2 regions of the Shewanella livingstonensis genome follow, and region 2 is predicted to be linked to the other one. Evidence: predicted binding sites of a transcription regulator. Region 2 holds the regulator's gene; the other holds the start of a gene.
What was found. The regulator LexA, encoded in region 2, represses DNA repair genes until DNA is damaged. The targets are predictions, from matches to a motif close to TACTGTATNNNNATACAGTA.
Positions count from the first base shown of each region.

Region 1: recG (ATP-dependent DNA helicase RecG) is a predicted target of LexA. The motif match lies at 4,897-4,916, and genes of this name have one in related genera.

Region 1 is NZ_CP034015.1:4,728,787-4,736,727, reverse strand. It holds gene EGC82_RS20710 (lysophospholipid acyltransferase family protein) at 1-540, opposite strand, end outside; gene EGC82_RS20705 (beta-ketoacyl synthase chain length factor) at 551-1,300, opposite strand; gene EGC82_RS20700 (DUF3014 domain-containing protein) at 1,560-2,453, opposite strand; gene recG (ATP-dependent DNA helicase RecG) at 2,749-4,824, opposite strand; gene EGC82_RS20690 (response regulator transcription factor) at 4,968-5,576, opposite strand; gene EGC82_RS20685 (sensor histidine kinase) at 5,573-6,664, opposite strand; gene EGC82_RS20680 (tetratricopeptide repeat protein) at 6,730-7,410, opposite strand; gene EGC82_RS20675 (calcium/sodium antiporter) at 7,596-7,941, opposite strand, start outside.
Region 2 is NZ_CP034015.1:4,830,790-4,838,730, forward strand. It holds gene mtr (tryptophan permease) at 1-330, opposite strand, end outside; gene plsB (glycerol-3-phosphate 1-O-acyltransferase PlsB) at 330-2,753, opposite strand; gene lexA (transcriptional repressor LexA) at 3,018-3,632, shown strand; gene EGC82_RS21180 (cell division inhibitor SulA) at 3,629-4,135, shown strand; gene coxB (cytochrome c oxidase subunit II) at 4,530-6,134, shown strand; gene ctaD (cytochrome c oxidase subunit I) at 6,144-7,739, shown strand; gene EGC82_RS21195 (cytochrome c oxidase assembly protein) at 7,741-7,941, shown strand, end outside.

The DNA.
Region 1 (7,941 bases), 100 kb from region 2:
TAGTGTTCTAGTACCTTCAGGGAAAATAATTAAATTAGTATCATTTTTCAACACTTGTAAGCAATCATGCAGCAATAAATCGGCACCGCGGTTGGGAATATAGCCTGCACTGGCTAGCACGCCGCGAAAAAATGGATTGCGCCATAAACCTTGTTTTACAATACAACCGGCATTAGGCATAAGGCTAATCAGTACCACCACATCGACTAATGTGGGGTGATTGGCGATAACAATTTGGCCTTTGGCGTGTTGCAACAATTCAATATTTTTAGTCTTAACTGAGATTACCCCAGCAAAACTAAGCATGGCGACAAAGACTCTAAACATCCTGCTGACTAAACGTTGTACTCGTGCAACGCGCAAATGTGGCTTGGTAGGCCACATTTGTAATATGGGCAAAATAGTTAATGAGCACAGCAAGCCACCTAAACCAAACGCAATATAACAACCCACCCCCGCGAACCAGCGAGGGACATATGGTAATCCGTTCAGTTTCGGTGCCAGTGTTTTTGTTTGCTCAATCGGATCTGTATGGTGCATTTTTTGTTGATTAGTCATGATGTTCAAGTGACCAATACCAGTGGCATAATTTACCCTGGATATTTTTTTCGCTGGTAATATGATGAATTAACTCGCTCAAACTAATATTTTTTTGGCTTTGAGGGTTGTCCAGAGCAAGGGGGATATCAGACACACTAAGAGTCGTCTGTTTGTGAGCTTTATGGTTAAGGTGATTCAGTGGTGCAAGGTACAAACCTAATGCCAGAGGGAGTTCGACTTCGTGAGTAAATTCGCTGTACACCGGTGGCACAGGATCGTCCCCAAAGATGACTAATACCGGCTGTGGAGATTGCGCTAACTGAGCATAGGCTTCAATGAGCGCTTGAGTCAGAGTTTGTTCTCCTGCTGCAATCGATGTAGAAGCCGTAGTGTTGTTATTCACAATACCAAAAATACCGCTGGCAGTATTGTGCACTGATTGGCTGAAAGCCATAGGAGATAAAGCTTGTTGCAGAGTAATGTCGTTCAGTAAACCCAATGTTCTAGTGAGTTCGCCATGTCGAGATGAGAAAATACTCCGGCAATTATTGTCCGGTTGGCATTGGTGTGCTGCGGTTAGCATCATTTTAGTTAAACGGCTAAAACGACGACGTTGCATGGCTGGAATGTGAGCCAATGCAGGTGAGTCAGGCTTGGGCGGCAAGTTGCCATTAGGCTGTTGCCATTGCTGCCAACTTTCAGTAGTTTGGAAGTTCGGCGACCATGCGCCCCATGATAAAAGATCAAATACTAAATGCACCACATTCCCTCTATAACTGCCGAGCTATCCTTATCTAATTGTTAACAATAATCACCTAAATAAAGACGGTTCGTTAACGTTGTCGATTGTACACCCAAGTTAATGTAGATAAGAAGTCGTGTAGACGAAAAAGGCTACTAGCAGAAAGTTAATTGACCAAAGTAACGCTTCAATAAAAAAGCGCGACGGTGAACGTCGCGCTAATGGTTAATAACCTAGTTATCTAATTAAGCCAGTGTTGTATTTTTAAGACAAAAGCTTATTGATTAGGAAAGCTTTGCTGTAACTTTTTGACTGCAGCTTTGATTTTACGAGTGTTGTCTGGCCCCATACGGATCAACAACTTTTGTGCATTAGGTAATGCTTCAAGGTTAGGATCTACATATTTGTAGTTAACACTGATAGATGATAACTCAATAGGTTCTTCAATAATGGGTGCGCTCGCAATCATGCTAAAAGCCTGCTGCATGCGCTTATCAAAATCAATGTCGTTATAACCAAGCTCAATAAATGCTTCGGCAAAGAGTGGTTTTAATTCAGTATAAGTAGCCACTAAATCTTTATCGTTTAAGCCTTCTATAAAATTCGCATACAAATCATATCGATGATAACCGTCTGGGTTAAGATAGGTTTTGTTGGTTATTTCACTTACAGTAAATTGGGTGTCAGGGCCTTTTAGCGGGCTTGCTTTATGCACGATATCGCCTTGGGCCAGGTTATCGACAAACACCACAAATTGACGAGCGATGTCTTTTTTCAAGATCATCGGCGCAATTTTCATGCCGTTAGCAATAGCCAATGTTTTTGCTTCAACAAAATCATCAGATTCAGCTAAAGCAGGCAGTGGCTCTACAGCTTCAGTTGTAGCAGCAGTCGATGTTTCAGATTCCCCAGTAGGCACCACATCATTTGTAGCTGTGGTGTTTTGCGGTTCTTCAATAGGCGTTTGTTCTATTGGCAGCTCTGGAACTGATTCTGGCAGTTCAATAGGAGTCATAGCAAGCGGTTCAAATTCTTCAGTATCATCACTGGTAAAATAGAAATAACTGCTCGCACCTAGTAGCGCAATAACCGCGATAGCGATTAATAGCATGTTAGATCCTGGTTTTTCCGCGGTTTGCGGGGTAATTCGGTCTTCTTCATTAACTTGCATTTCAATTCCTTGGCGTTATAGCTAATCGATATAAATATCTAGATGGAGTCGAAAAATTCTGCATGATACCAATCACATTAATTATCAGAACAGTTCAGAGCGTCTCAAGCTTTTCAATTAAAATCACTTTACTCTGCGTAAAATGGATATGTCTTCAAGCATTTGTCTTGATTACAGTAATTTGAATTCCTACAGCATGACCATATAACTAACACGATTGGCATACCATTTTGCAATATTCGGCACACTTGTCTAGTGATAACTGATGATAATGAACAATATATTATGATCTATATTACGCTTGGACATATTGTTGTCTATCACCTATCCAACGTTGAATGATAGCATCAACGTTTTCAGGCACTTGCTGGTATACGTGCGATGCCAATTTTTGGGTTGGTGAAATTAAATGTTGATCGCGGATCAGATCAGCAATTTTAAGATCTGCTAAACCCGTTTGTTTGGTACCCAGCACTTCTCCCGGTCCTCTAATTTCTAAGTCTTTTTGAGCAATAACAAAACCATCATTACTGTTCCTAAGTACGCCTAAGCGTTTGGTGGCGGTTTGTGACAGTGGCGCTTTATAAAGTAATACACAATGACTAGCCACAGCACCTCGCCCTACACGACCTCGCAATTGATGTAACTGTGCTAGACCCAAACGTTCAGGATTTTCGATAATCATTAAACTGGCATTGGGTACATCAACGCCGACTTCTATGACGGTAGTAGCGACCAATAAGTTCAACTCACCCGCTTTAAATTGCGCCATAATAGCCTGTTTTTCAGCACTTTTCATTCGGCCATGGATCAAGCCTATTTTAAGTTCAGGTAATGCTATGGTCAATTCTGCTGCAGTGTCTTCTGCTGCTTGGCATTCAAGTACTTCAGATTCTTCAATTAAGGTGCATACCCAATAAGCTTGGCGATTATCGTGTAATGCAGCCTGTTTAACTCGTTCAATTACTTGTTCTCGGCGGCTGTCGGCAATCGCAACCGTTGTTACCGGGGTACGTCCAGGAGGAAGTTCGTCAATAGTTGAAGTATCAAGATCTGCATAAGCGGTCATCGCTAGGGTGCGCGGAATTGGAGTGGCTGTCATGATTAACTGGTGTGGATGAAAGCCTTGGCTGACGCCTTTTTCTCGTAAGCCTAAGCGTTGATGCACACCAAAACGATGTTGTTCATCAATAATAATCAGTGCCAGCTTGTTAAAAACCACCGCCTGTTGAAATATCGCGTGAGTACCTATAACCATTTGGGCTGCGCCAGAGGCTATGTTTTCCAGTGATTGCGCTCTGGCTTTACCTTTTAACTTACCCGCTAGCCAGCCGACTTTGAGCCCAAGTGGTTCAAACCAAGCGGTAAAATTACTGACATGTTGTTCTGCTAGTAGCTCTGTGGGTGCCATCATGGCCACTTGATATCCGTTTTCAATCGCTTGCAATGCCGCAAGGGCCGCTACCAAGGTTTTACCGGAACCTACATCGCCTTGAACTAAACGCATCATGGGCGTTGGATGCTGAATATCTTGGTTAATTTCAGCGACAACTCGTTGCTGTGCTCCAGTTGGTGTAAAAGGCAATTGGGCTAGAAAAGGGGTTAATAACTGGCCTGTTGCTGGCATTGGAACGGCAGCATCTTGGTTACTGCGCTGGCGTAATTGCAACATACTCAAGTTATGAGCTAATAATTCTTCTTGAATGAGTCGTTGCTGGGCCGGATGTTGACCTTGTTCTAATTCAAAGGGTGATACAGAGCTGTGCGGCCGGTGTAAAATGTGCAACGCATCTCGAAGGCTAATATTGTTTGGCTGCAATGCACTGGGTAATAATTCTGCCAAGCCACCTTGATCTAGCATGCTTAAGGCTTGCTCTGTCAGTTTTATCCAACTCGCTTGCTTAACACCTTCTGTTGTAGGGTAAATAGGCGTAAGGGTGTCGCTTAAGGTGACGGATTCGCCAGGATGGATGATTTGATATTCAGGGTGAACAATTTCTTTGTGATGATTGCCGCGACGTATTTCACCGTAAGCCCGAATGGTGGCGCCATTTTCCATGGCGTTACGTTGTGCCATTGAAAAATTAAAAAATCGTAGGCTCATCATTCCACTATGATCGCGCACATTACACATAAGCATGCGTCGTCGACCTTGCATTATTTGAGTAGACTGAATTTCTGCTTCGATGGTGCCATAACTACCAGGAGGCAATGCTGCAATTGGGTGGATTTGCGTACGGTCTTCATAGCGCAGCGGTAAATGAAACAGCACATCTTGTACTGTTTTAATGCCTAACTTAGCCAGTTTTTCCGCAACCTTTTTGGCAACGCCTTTAAGGTCGGTGATCGGAACAAGATCCAGTCGTAGCAAATTGTGCACACCTCAAATTAATTATTAAACATGTCAAAAAATCATAGTAATTTCAAGCCATCAATTTTAAATCACTGTAATTATATACAGATGTTTAAGGTATCTTAGCAGACTTTGCATACAAGGCAAGATTAAGCCACTAATTACAGCCAACCCTTTTGCTTGGCGATTCTGGCTGCATCAATTCGGTTACTGGCATTAAGTTTGCTAATGGCTTCTGACAAATAGTTTCGTACTGTGCCTTCGGCAATAAACAGCTGACTGGCAATATCGCTAGTTGATAAGCCTTCGCTTGCTAGGCGCAATGCACGTCTTTCTTTGTCGTTGAGAGGATCTATTTCACCAATAGCGGTGAAGGCTAATTCTGGATCGATAACTCGTTTACCCGCCATCACTTGTTTAATCGCATTAATTAAGTCATCAGACGGTGCGTCTTTTAATAAAAAACCACCGACACCATATTCTAATGCTCGTTTGATATAGCCTGCTCGGCCAAAGGTGGTCAGAATAATTACTTTGGTCTGGCTACGTTGTTGTTGTAGCCACTGGCTCAGTTCTAATCCAGTTTTCCCGGGCATTTCAATGTCGGTTAACAATAAGTCGAAATGTTGTGACTTAAGCAGCTGCATGGCTTTGTCGCCATCTTCTGCTTCGGTGATATTGATGTTATTTACGCTATCGGCCGCCAGTGTCAGTAACGCTGCTAATGCACCACGCACCATGGCTTGATCTTCTGCTAATAAAATATTCATGTGGCCTCAGCTAATGGCAAGGTGATAGTGACAACAAATTGTGGCGTTAATTGGTATTGCACCTCAGCATGTAATAATGTTGCTCGCTCTTTTATGCCTTTAAGTCCGTTACCTTCAACAAAGGTGTTTATGGCACTGTTTTCAATATATTGCAGCGATATTTGATCTTGTTGTGTGTGGGTTAATATAGTGCAATGGTCAGCTTGGCTATGCTTAATGGTATTGTTTACCAGCTCAGTTAGTATCAGGCAAAGTTGTGATTCGGTTAAGTTATTCAGCTTAGGCCATTGCCCCTCTAGCGTGACAGCGACAGAGTTATCACGCAACGTTTGGGCTAAGGTATTTAAGGTTTGCGCTAAGCCTTGGTGTTTATAGTCTGTCACGGTTTGGCGAATTTGGCTTAAGCAGTCGCGGGTTATCTGGCTGACCTGACTAATTTGTTGCTGCGCCTGCACCATTTTACCGGCGCTGATGAGTTTATCGGCCAGTTCTGCTTTTAAGGCTATTGAGGCTAAATGATGACCCATTACATCATGCAGATCACGGGCAATCCGTTCGCGTTCTAGTGCAGTGGCGAGGTGAGTGATTTCATCTTTAGATTGTTGCTGCTGGCGTTTTATGTGTTGGCGGTTTTGTTCAATAATGCCAAATACACCTACGCCAAAACATATGCCCATACCATAAAGAGTAAAGAAGTAACCAGAGTAACCCACGCCAAGGTTAATGCTTAAAAGCAAGATGCTTAGTCCAATAAAACTCAATATTGCAGTACGGAGTGAGTAGAAAAAGCCAATAAAGAAACAACAAAAGCTGAATAAGGAAATCGCGCCGCTGGTTAAAAATCCAGAGGCAATAGCGGTGACTAACATGAGTGAAATCGGTCGAAATGCTTGCTCTTTTGTGCTGTTATAGGCCCCAAAATAGCCAATAATAAAAGGGACTAGCAATAACAATGCGAAGGTGATTTTTAACCATTGTCCGGCCATAAAATACAGCGGAATAAAGTAAAAACCTAAATTGATGAGGTAAACCCACGCGGTTTTTTGCTCGTAACTTTGTTCTTTATTTGTCGATAAACTGAGTGTCATAGTGCCTCCTAGCGCAGTTAATCATAGAGTAACTGCGCGTTAACTCAAGTTATAAACCATAGTGACTATTGCTTAGCAGCCTGTTGGTTTAATAGAAATTTTGCCCAACCATATTGTGGGTCAATATCCATCGCTGCTTGCCAGTCTTGCATTGCTCCACTCAAGTTGCCTTGCTCTTGTTTTGCTAAGCCTCTCCATGTGTAAGCTTCGGCGTGTCCCCAACAAATCGTGTCACAAGGTAGGTCATACAGGGTAATGGCTTGGCTGGCTAAGGTTTGTGCTTTATCCAGTCCACCGCCAAATGCACCAGGGGTATAGAAGGCGTTAATTGCTTTGACTAAACTAACACGTGGATTATTGGGTTCCAGTTCTGTGGCTTGTTGTAATAACTGGGTTGTTTCCATGCCCAACGTCATACCTTTACTATTATCAACAGCGATTTGCATACCATAAACCGCCGCTAGCAGTGCTTGTGAGTCAGCCGAGGTTTGTTGATCTAGCATGGTTTCGAGGGTTTGCTGGGCTTGAGTTAACGACTGAGCAGCGATTACGCGTTGACCTATAATGTTGGCTGTAATGGCTAGGCGGTAATTGGCATAGGCTTTTTCATAGTTGCTACTGTTTTGGCTATATTGAGTTAGCTCACTGATATTCATGGTGTTAGCGGCTGCATCAATGTCACTGATATTAGCAAAGCTAGTTTGACTGACTAAGGTTAGGCTAGTGATTAGTAGTAATGTTTTCATGGCTATCTCCGGGTAAGTTAATCCAAACAAGTTGTTGTTGGGATAGGCTTAGTATGCAGATAGCACTAAGTGATTAGCAGACACAAAGGTCACTAAAATAGGATGACAAATGTCATGTTCTTTATAAAAAAGGCCGAATTTTCATTCGGCCTTGTTACAAATAAGCAGTTGATGCGGCGAGTCACTTAAACCACTTGCATCACTAAGTAACTGGTATAACCAAGGTAACCCGCAAGTAACACTCCACCTTCACGACGGCCAATTCTTAAGCCACTCCATGCGAAAGGTAACACCATAATGGCGAAGATAACCATGACCATAAAGTCTATGTCATTAAAGCCTGCAGCAGATACCGGATGAATTAATGCTGTCGCGCCCAAAATGCCCAGCACATTAAAAATATTTGATCCCACAACGTTACCGATGGCAATATCGCTTTGACCTTTTAATGCCGCCATAACCGACGTAACAAGTTCAGGCATGCTGGTTCCTATCGCCACAATTGTTAAACCGATAATGACTTCGCTGATG
Region 2 (7,941 bases):
GTACGCATAAGTTAAAATATATAATACAAAGGTGATGGATACACCGTTAATCACCCGCCAAAACTGTCCGAGAGTCACGCGGGTTAAGGTGTCAAAACTGTCACCGGGTTCAAAATGTAAATTGGCTTCTAATAACAGCAAACCCGACATTAACATGCAAAACCATACGCCTAACAACATGGCGATTGAATAACCAAACCACATCCCAGCACCAACAACGGGCAATGAAAACATTCCCGCACCGACAGTGGTGCCAGCAATAATCATTGCCCCGCCCAATACTGACTTACCACTAGTACGATGCTTTGCTGCATTCATATGGTTAGCCATTATTGTCCGTGCTCCGCGTGCACACTATCAACAATGGTTTGTCTTACTGACGAACTCAGTAACCTATTAGCATGATCTCGAATTCTGATCACCTCTTCACGATGTTCAAGACTGCATAAGTAGCCTAATTCTTTTAACTTAACACTCAGAGTATTATACAATTTTTTATCATAAAACTCTGGAGCGGTAATCCCATGTAGCGCCCCTAATCGTTGCGCCAGCAAGTGACTGTCGGTTTCAAGTGCTGAACGTTCAAGCTCTGGCTTTATCGCCAGTAAATTGAAGATAATGGCATAACGCTGCAACGTCTCACTGATCGTTTCAGCCAGAAGTAATACTTGGGTAATATGGCGAGGCGTAATAGAAAAGTTATCGTTGCCAGTCAGTAAACCTTGCTCAACCATGAAATCTAAAATGCCATCAACATGCTTAGGTACATCGTCAATACCCATAAATAACTCAGCTTTTAGTAATGGATAAAAATCCATTACAATGGCATGAATCCGTGCACGATCGCATTCATCATATTGCACTAAACAACTGGCAATTAATGAAGGTAGTGCCATTAGATGAATAATATTATTACGGTAATAACTCATGGTGATGGCAATTTTTTCATCCACAGAAATAATTTCACCAATAAGATCTTTGGTACTAACAAACTTATTTAACGACAGACAATGATCAACAATGGACTTGCCATTACCTTCGGCTACAGACGCATAATGGGTATAAGGCACCGTTTTCAATAAGGCTAAATACAAATCAAGTTGACGTTCTAACTGACTTCTTTCTAATGCATTTTGTTCTGAGGCCAATAACACCAAGCTGGTTAATGTTACTGAGCTGGCTGCAGCGGCGCCGTTAATATTGGTCATCACGCGGTTAGCAAGTACATTAACCGATGGGGTAAACCATGACGGCTTTTGATCGGGTTCTTTAGCCAGTTCCTCACGCCATTCTGGGGCCTGTTGATTTAAGAAATGCTGTAAGTTAATCGGCTCACCAAAATTAACATAACCTTGGCCAAAATTACCTAATTTACGCAGCGCTCCAAATAGCTGCCAAACAGATTCTTTTTTCTTTTTCTTACCGCTTAATTCTTTATGATAAGTAGCAACTTCCATTACATGATCGTAACCTAAATATACTGGTACTAAGGTCACTGGACGCTCTATTCCACGAAGTACGCTGTTAATCGTCATCGCTAACATGCCGGTTTTAGGCGCTAACAAACGCCCGGTGCGTGAACGACCACCTTCAGTGAAGTATTCAACCGAATAGCCTTTAGCAAATAATTGATCTAAATATTCACGAAATACTGCGGTATATAACTTATTGCCATTAAAACTACGACGAATAAAGAATGCCCCACCACGACGGAACATTGGCCCTGCAGGCCAAAAATTAAGATTAATACCTGCTGCAATATGCGGCGGCACCATCCCCTGATAATACAAAATATATGACAGCAACAAGTAATCCATATGGCTGCGATGACAAGGCACATAGACAATTTCGTGACCATCATGATGTAACTGTCTTATCTGTTCAGCACCTTTAATATTGATACCACTGTATAATTTGTTCCATAACCAAGTCAGAAAACGCTCAGCAATACGTACCAGACTATCTGAATAGTCTGCGGCAATTTCATCAAGGTATTCAATGGCGGTTTCACGTGCCTTCTCGAGTGATACTTTTTTATTAGCAGACTCTTCTTCAATGGCTTTCTTGATTGAGTCGGATTTTAATAAAGAAGCAAATAACATCTGTCGATTAGGTAATTGTGGCCCTGTCATCACTTTACGTTGCCGACGAAAATGCACTCGTGCAACACGGGTTAATTTATGGGCAATTCTTTTATCTGTGCCATGTTCGTCGGCCATATAACGAAGTGATAATGCATTAGAAAACTGAACAAAATTATGTCGGCCCAAAAACAAAATCATTAACCATTTACGTAACCATGTAGGATTTTCGCGTTCAAATACTGCCGCTTTCATGGTGTCTTCTTCTTTACCAGGCGTGCGCCCCCAATAAAGGCAAACAGGAACCAACTGAATATCTAATTCAGAATTCTCGCTATGAAGGGATAATAAACTGGTAAAATAATTAATGAATTTGTCACCGCTTTCACGTTTACCAAATATGGGTTTTCGACCTTCTAAGCAAACGACTCGAGGTACTCTTAAACCATCAAGCTGTAATGGTTCATAAGGACTGGGCAAACCAAAGCCTTCTGTGATTTCGCTCAAGGCAGCAATATCACTAATAGATTCCGTTTTCATTAAATAAACCAAAGGCTTGGTCGGATCTATGTTGAGATCATCAAAGGGATCATGTGGCACCACAATGGTCTGTACCATCCATTTCTGGATCCATCTTAATGCTCGTAAAAATATTGAATTTGGTTTTGACATGGTTATTTTCGCAATATAAGCCATTGTAATATTGTGGTATAGGATACCAGAAACCACCCTGCTTACACTATCTGGGCGACTTATCTTTACGCGCGAGCTCTCATCTTAAGAAATAGCATAAGACAAACTATAAGTAATAATCAATTAAAACATATCGTTAAATGATATTTTACCAACAAAACACAAAAAATAGTTGGTTAATACTTGCGCGAACAAAAACACTGTATATAATGACAGTCACTGTATAAAAAGACAGGAATCATCATGAGACCGTTAACGCCGCGCCAAGCAGAAATATTAGACTTAATTAAAAACAATATCGCCGAAACAGGTATGCCACCCACTCGTGCCGAAATTGCAAATCGTCTTGGCTTTAAAAGTGCTAATGCCGCCGAAGAGCATTTAAAAGCATTAGCCAAAAAAGGCTTTATCGAGATCATTCCTGGTACCTCTAGAGGTATTCGTTTACCTCATGAAGAACAGGTTGAAACCGGTCTGCCATTAATTGGACAAGTTGCTGCTGGGGAGCCTATTTTGGCCCAAGAGCATGTTGAACAATACTATCAAGTTGATGCAAACATGTTTAAACCTGCCGCAGATTTTCTACTGCGCGTTCGTGGTGATAGCATGAAAAATATCGGTATTCTAGAAGGCGACTTGCTCGCTGTACACAAAATGCAACAAGCACGTAATGGTCAGGTTGTCGTGGCGCGTGTTGATGATGACGTCACTGTAAAACGATTTGAACAAAGAGGTAATGTGATTTATCTGCATGCAGAAAATGACGATTACACCCCGATAAAAGTAGATTTAAGTTGCCAAAGCCTAACCATCGAAGGGCTTGCCGTTGGCGTTATCCGTAATGGAGATTGGTTATGAACAAACTAATGGGCATCGCGCCACGCCACCCAGGCTTATGGGTCGAATTAACTGACACAGAACTCCATGGCAACCAAACTATTCAAACATTACAAACCGTCACCCAAGGGGAAGCTGAACTGAGTCAATTGTGTAGCCAACTGGCGACATTGAGTCAGCAAGGTAGATGGATTGTGTTAATTAGCCCTCCTCATATTGGCTATAAACATATGCTGGCAAGTGCAGGCGTGAGAATGGACCGAATTTTACTGGTGCATACCAAAGATGAAGTTGAAACTTTATGGGCCATGGAAAAAGCACTGACGAGCGGTACATCAAGTGCTGTAGTAACTTGGACAAGCTCACTTGACGCTCGCGATAGTCGTCGGTTAGAAATTGTAGCCAAAAGTGCACGTGCTTTAGGTGTAGTAATTGAAGATGTAAATGCTCACTTACCTCACAAACATCAACTTGTTAGCCCTACTTTAACAAATGGAGCAAGTAATTTTTGCTCATTTCACTAAGCACGAACCCTTAATTACCAAGCCCTGTATTGAATTCAGGGTTTTTTTTCATCTTTTTTCAGCCTATTAGCCAACAAAGTGATCTTGATCAATGTTTAATCTACAAGTAATGTGGTTAACAAGGATGAAACATTTTTATCTTTAATTGGACGTGAATCAAAGTAATCGAGATAACTTTGACTCAAATGAGCCAAATCAATATTGATAAGTTCTGTCGTAGGTACAAGTGTGGTGCACCGCTAACAATAAAACCGTAAACCTTATGTTTGCAACCACCAAGGTACTTTGAGTTCATCAAGCTTTTTTCGGGAACCGAAGAGTTTGCATAGAGCAGAGAATTACTGTGTGACTCTTCTTTGTAGTTGCTATTTGCAATGAGCAGAGGAGTAGTCTTGTGAAGCAATGGTTGTATTGTTTACTGGTTGTGTGTGTAGCACTTCCGCTTGGGGCATCAGAAATGCCCCTTAACATGACTCAAGGCGTGACAGATATCAGTGGTAAGGTTTATGACCTCCACATGACGATTCTATACATCTGTTGTGCGATTGGGTTAGTGGTGTTTGGGATCATGATTTATTCAATGATCTATCACCGTAAATCAAAAGGCGCTGTTGCGGCTAATTTTCACGAAAGTACCAAAGTGGAAATAGCTTGGACCATCATCCCTTTCATCATATTAATTGCTATGGCTATTCCAGCCACTAAAACCTTAATTGCTATGGAAGATCCCAGCGATGCTGATCTGACGATTAAAATTACTGGGTCACAGTGGAAATGGCATTACAGCTATTTTGATAAAGACATCGAATTTTACAGCACACTATCCACCCCCAGAGAGCAAATTGACGGCAGCGAGGCCAAGGGTGAACATTACCTCCTAGAAGTCGATAAACCACTCGTGCTACCCATAAACCAAAAAGTACGCTTCTTGATGACATCCGATGATGTGATCCACTCATGGTGGGTACCTGCCTTCGCGGTTAAAAAAGACGCCAATCCAGGCTTTATTAATGAATCATGGACTCGAATAGATAAGCCCGGTATTTATCGCGGCCAGTGCGCCGAGTTATGCGGTAAAGACCATGGCTTTATGCCTATTGTGGTACAAGCTTTATCTGAAGCGGATTTTGATAATTGGTTAGTTGAACAAAAGCAACTGGCTAGCAATGCAGCGGCAGCAGCAACCGCATCATTATCACAAACATTATCTATTGAAGAGCTGACCACCCAAGGTGAACAAATCTATATTGCCAGGTGTGCAGCTTGTCACCAACCCAATGGCGCAGGTCTTCCTGGGGTATTCCCATCATTAATTGGCAGTCCAATCATAAAAGGCCCTGTTGACGGTCACCTGAATATTGTCTTAAACGGCAAAGCTGGTACCGCAATGCAAGCCTTTGCCAAGCAACTTACCGCCAAAGAAATTGCTGCTGTCATTACCTTTGAGCGAAATGCTTGGGGTAATAATAGCGGTGATGTAGTTCAAGCCGCTGATGTGAGCCACTTCTCTGGCAATACTCAAGTAAGTTCACAAGCAAGTACTGAAGCCAGTAAAACCGTCGCCGATGCTAAGGACACAATGGCCGCAGTAGCAACTGAGATAACCGACAAAGTGACAGAAAAAGCTACCCAAGCGGTTACAAAAGTAGTGACAACTGAAACGGTTGCCGCTGAAGATTTACCCACCTTAACGTTGGAGCAATTAATTGCCGAAGGTGAGCAGGTTTATGCCACCACTTGCGCCGCATGTCACCAAGCCACTGGCGCTGGTTTACCAGGCGCTTTCCCTTCACTTATTGGCAGCCCTGTCATTACCGGACCGGTTAGCGGACATATCGATATTGTTATGCACGGCAAACCAGGTACCGCAATGCAGGCATTTAGTCGTCAACTCAGCCCGCAAAAGATGGCCGCAGTGATTACTTATGAGCGTAATGCGTGGGGCAATAATTCTGGCGAGGCGGTGCAACCTGCCGATGTCGCTAGCCATGGACAGTAGGGGAAAAAAATGAGCACATCAACGCACGATACAATTGCTACCGCTCATGATGATCATCATCACGGAGCTCCGAAAGGACTAATGCGCTGGCTACTCACCACTAACCATAAAGACATTGGTTCACTGTATTTATGGTTTAGTTTTATTATGTTTCTCACTGGTGGCGCGATGGCAATGGTCATTCGGGCTGAGTTATTTCAACCTGGATTACAGCTAGTAGAACCTAACTTCTTTAATCAGATGACTACGGTTCATGGTCTTATCATGGTATTTGGGGCGGTAATGCCTGCTTTTACCGGATTAGCTAACTGGCTAATTCCAATGATGATTGGTGCGCCAGATATGGCGCTTCCCCGCATGAACAATTGGAGTTTTTGGATTTTACCTTTTGCCTTCACCATGTTGCTTGGCACCTTGTTTATGGAAGGCGGCGGGCCTAATTTTGGTTGGACATTCTACGCACCGTTATCAACCACTTACAGTCCAGATTCCACCGCTCTATTTGTATTTTCCATCCACATTATGGGTATTAGCTCAATCATGGGGGCGATTAACGTTATCGTCACCATCGTTAACATGCGTGCGCCTGGCATGACATGGATGAAACTGCCTTTGTTTGTGTGGACTTGGTTGATTACCGCATTTTTATTAATCGCGGTAATGCCAGTGCTAGCCGGTGCAGTCACCATGGTATTAACCGATAAGTTTTTTGGTACCAGCTTTTTTGATGCTGCAGGTGGCGGTGACCCAGTGATGTTCCAGCATATTTTCTGGTTCTTCGGTCATCCAGAAGTGTACATCATGATTTTACCCTCATTCGGTATTATCTCCGCCATTGTGCCAACCTTTAGTCGCAAAAAACTGTTTGGTTACTCCTCTATGGTTTACGCCACAGCCAGTATTGCGGTGTTATCTTTCTTAGTGTGGGCGCATCATATGTTTACCACTGGCATGCCGGTATTTGCTGAGCTATTTTTCATGTATTGCACCATGTTAATTGCGGTGCCAACTGGGGTGAAAGTGTTTAATTGGGTCGCCACCATGTGGCGTGGTTCGATGACATTTGAAACACCAATGCTCTTTGCCGTGGCATTTATCATCCTGTTCACCATTGGTGGTTTTTCCGGGTTGATGCTCGCAATCACACCGGCTGATTTCCAATATCACGACACTTACTTTGTCGTGGCTCATTTCCATTACGTGTTGGTCACTGGAGCCATATTCTCCATTATGGCCGCGGCGTATTATTGGTTGCCTAAATGGACCGGTAATATGTATAACGAAACCTTAGGCAAGTGGCATTTTTGGTGTTCGGTGATCTCTGTCAATGTGTTGTTTTTCCCTATGCACTTTTTGGGTTTAGCGGGTATGCCTCGGCGGATCCCAGATTACGCAGTACAGTTTGCCGATGTTAATCAAATTGTATCGATCGGTGGATTCGCATTTGGTTTATCACAGTTTATTTTCCTCGCGGTGGTACTCAAATGCATCAAAGGAGGCAAACCTGCTGGCGATAATCCTTGGCAAGCAACTGAGGGATTAGAGTGGACGATTGCCAGCCCAGCACCCTATCACTCGTTTACCACTCCGCCGGAGATTAAATGAGATGACACAGCCAACAAAATCAAACCGTAAGTTATTAATCATGCTGATTGCAGGTTCAATTGGTATGTTTGGATTTGGTTTTGCGCTGGTGCCGCTTTATGACGTGCTCTGCGATACATTGGGTATTAATGGTAAAACTCAAAATAGCGCCAGCAGTTATGAAGCGGTGGTGATTGATAAAAGTCGAATTGTTACCGTTGAA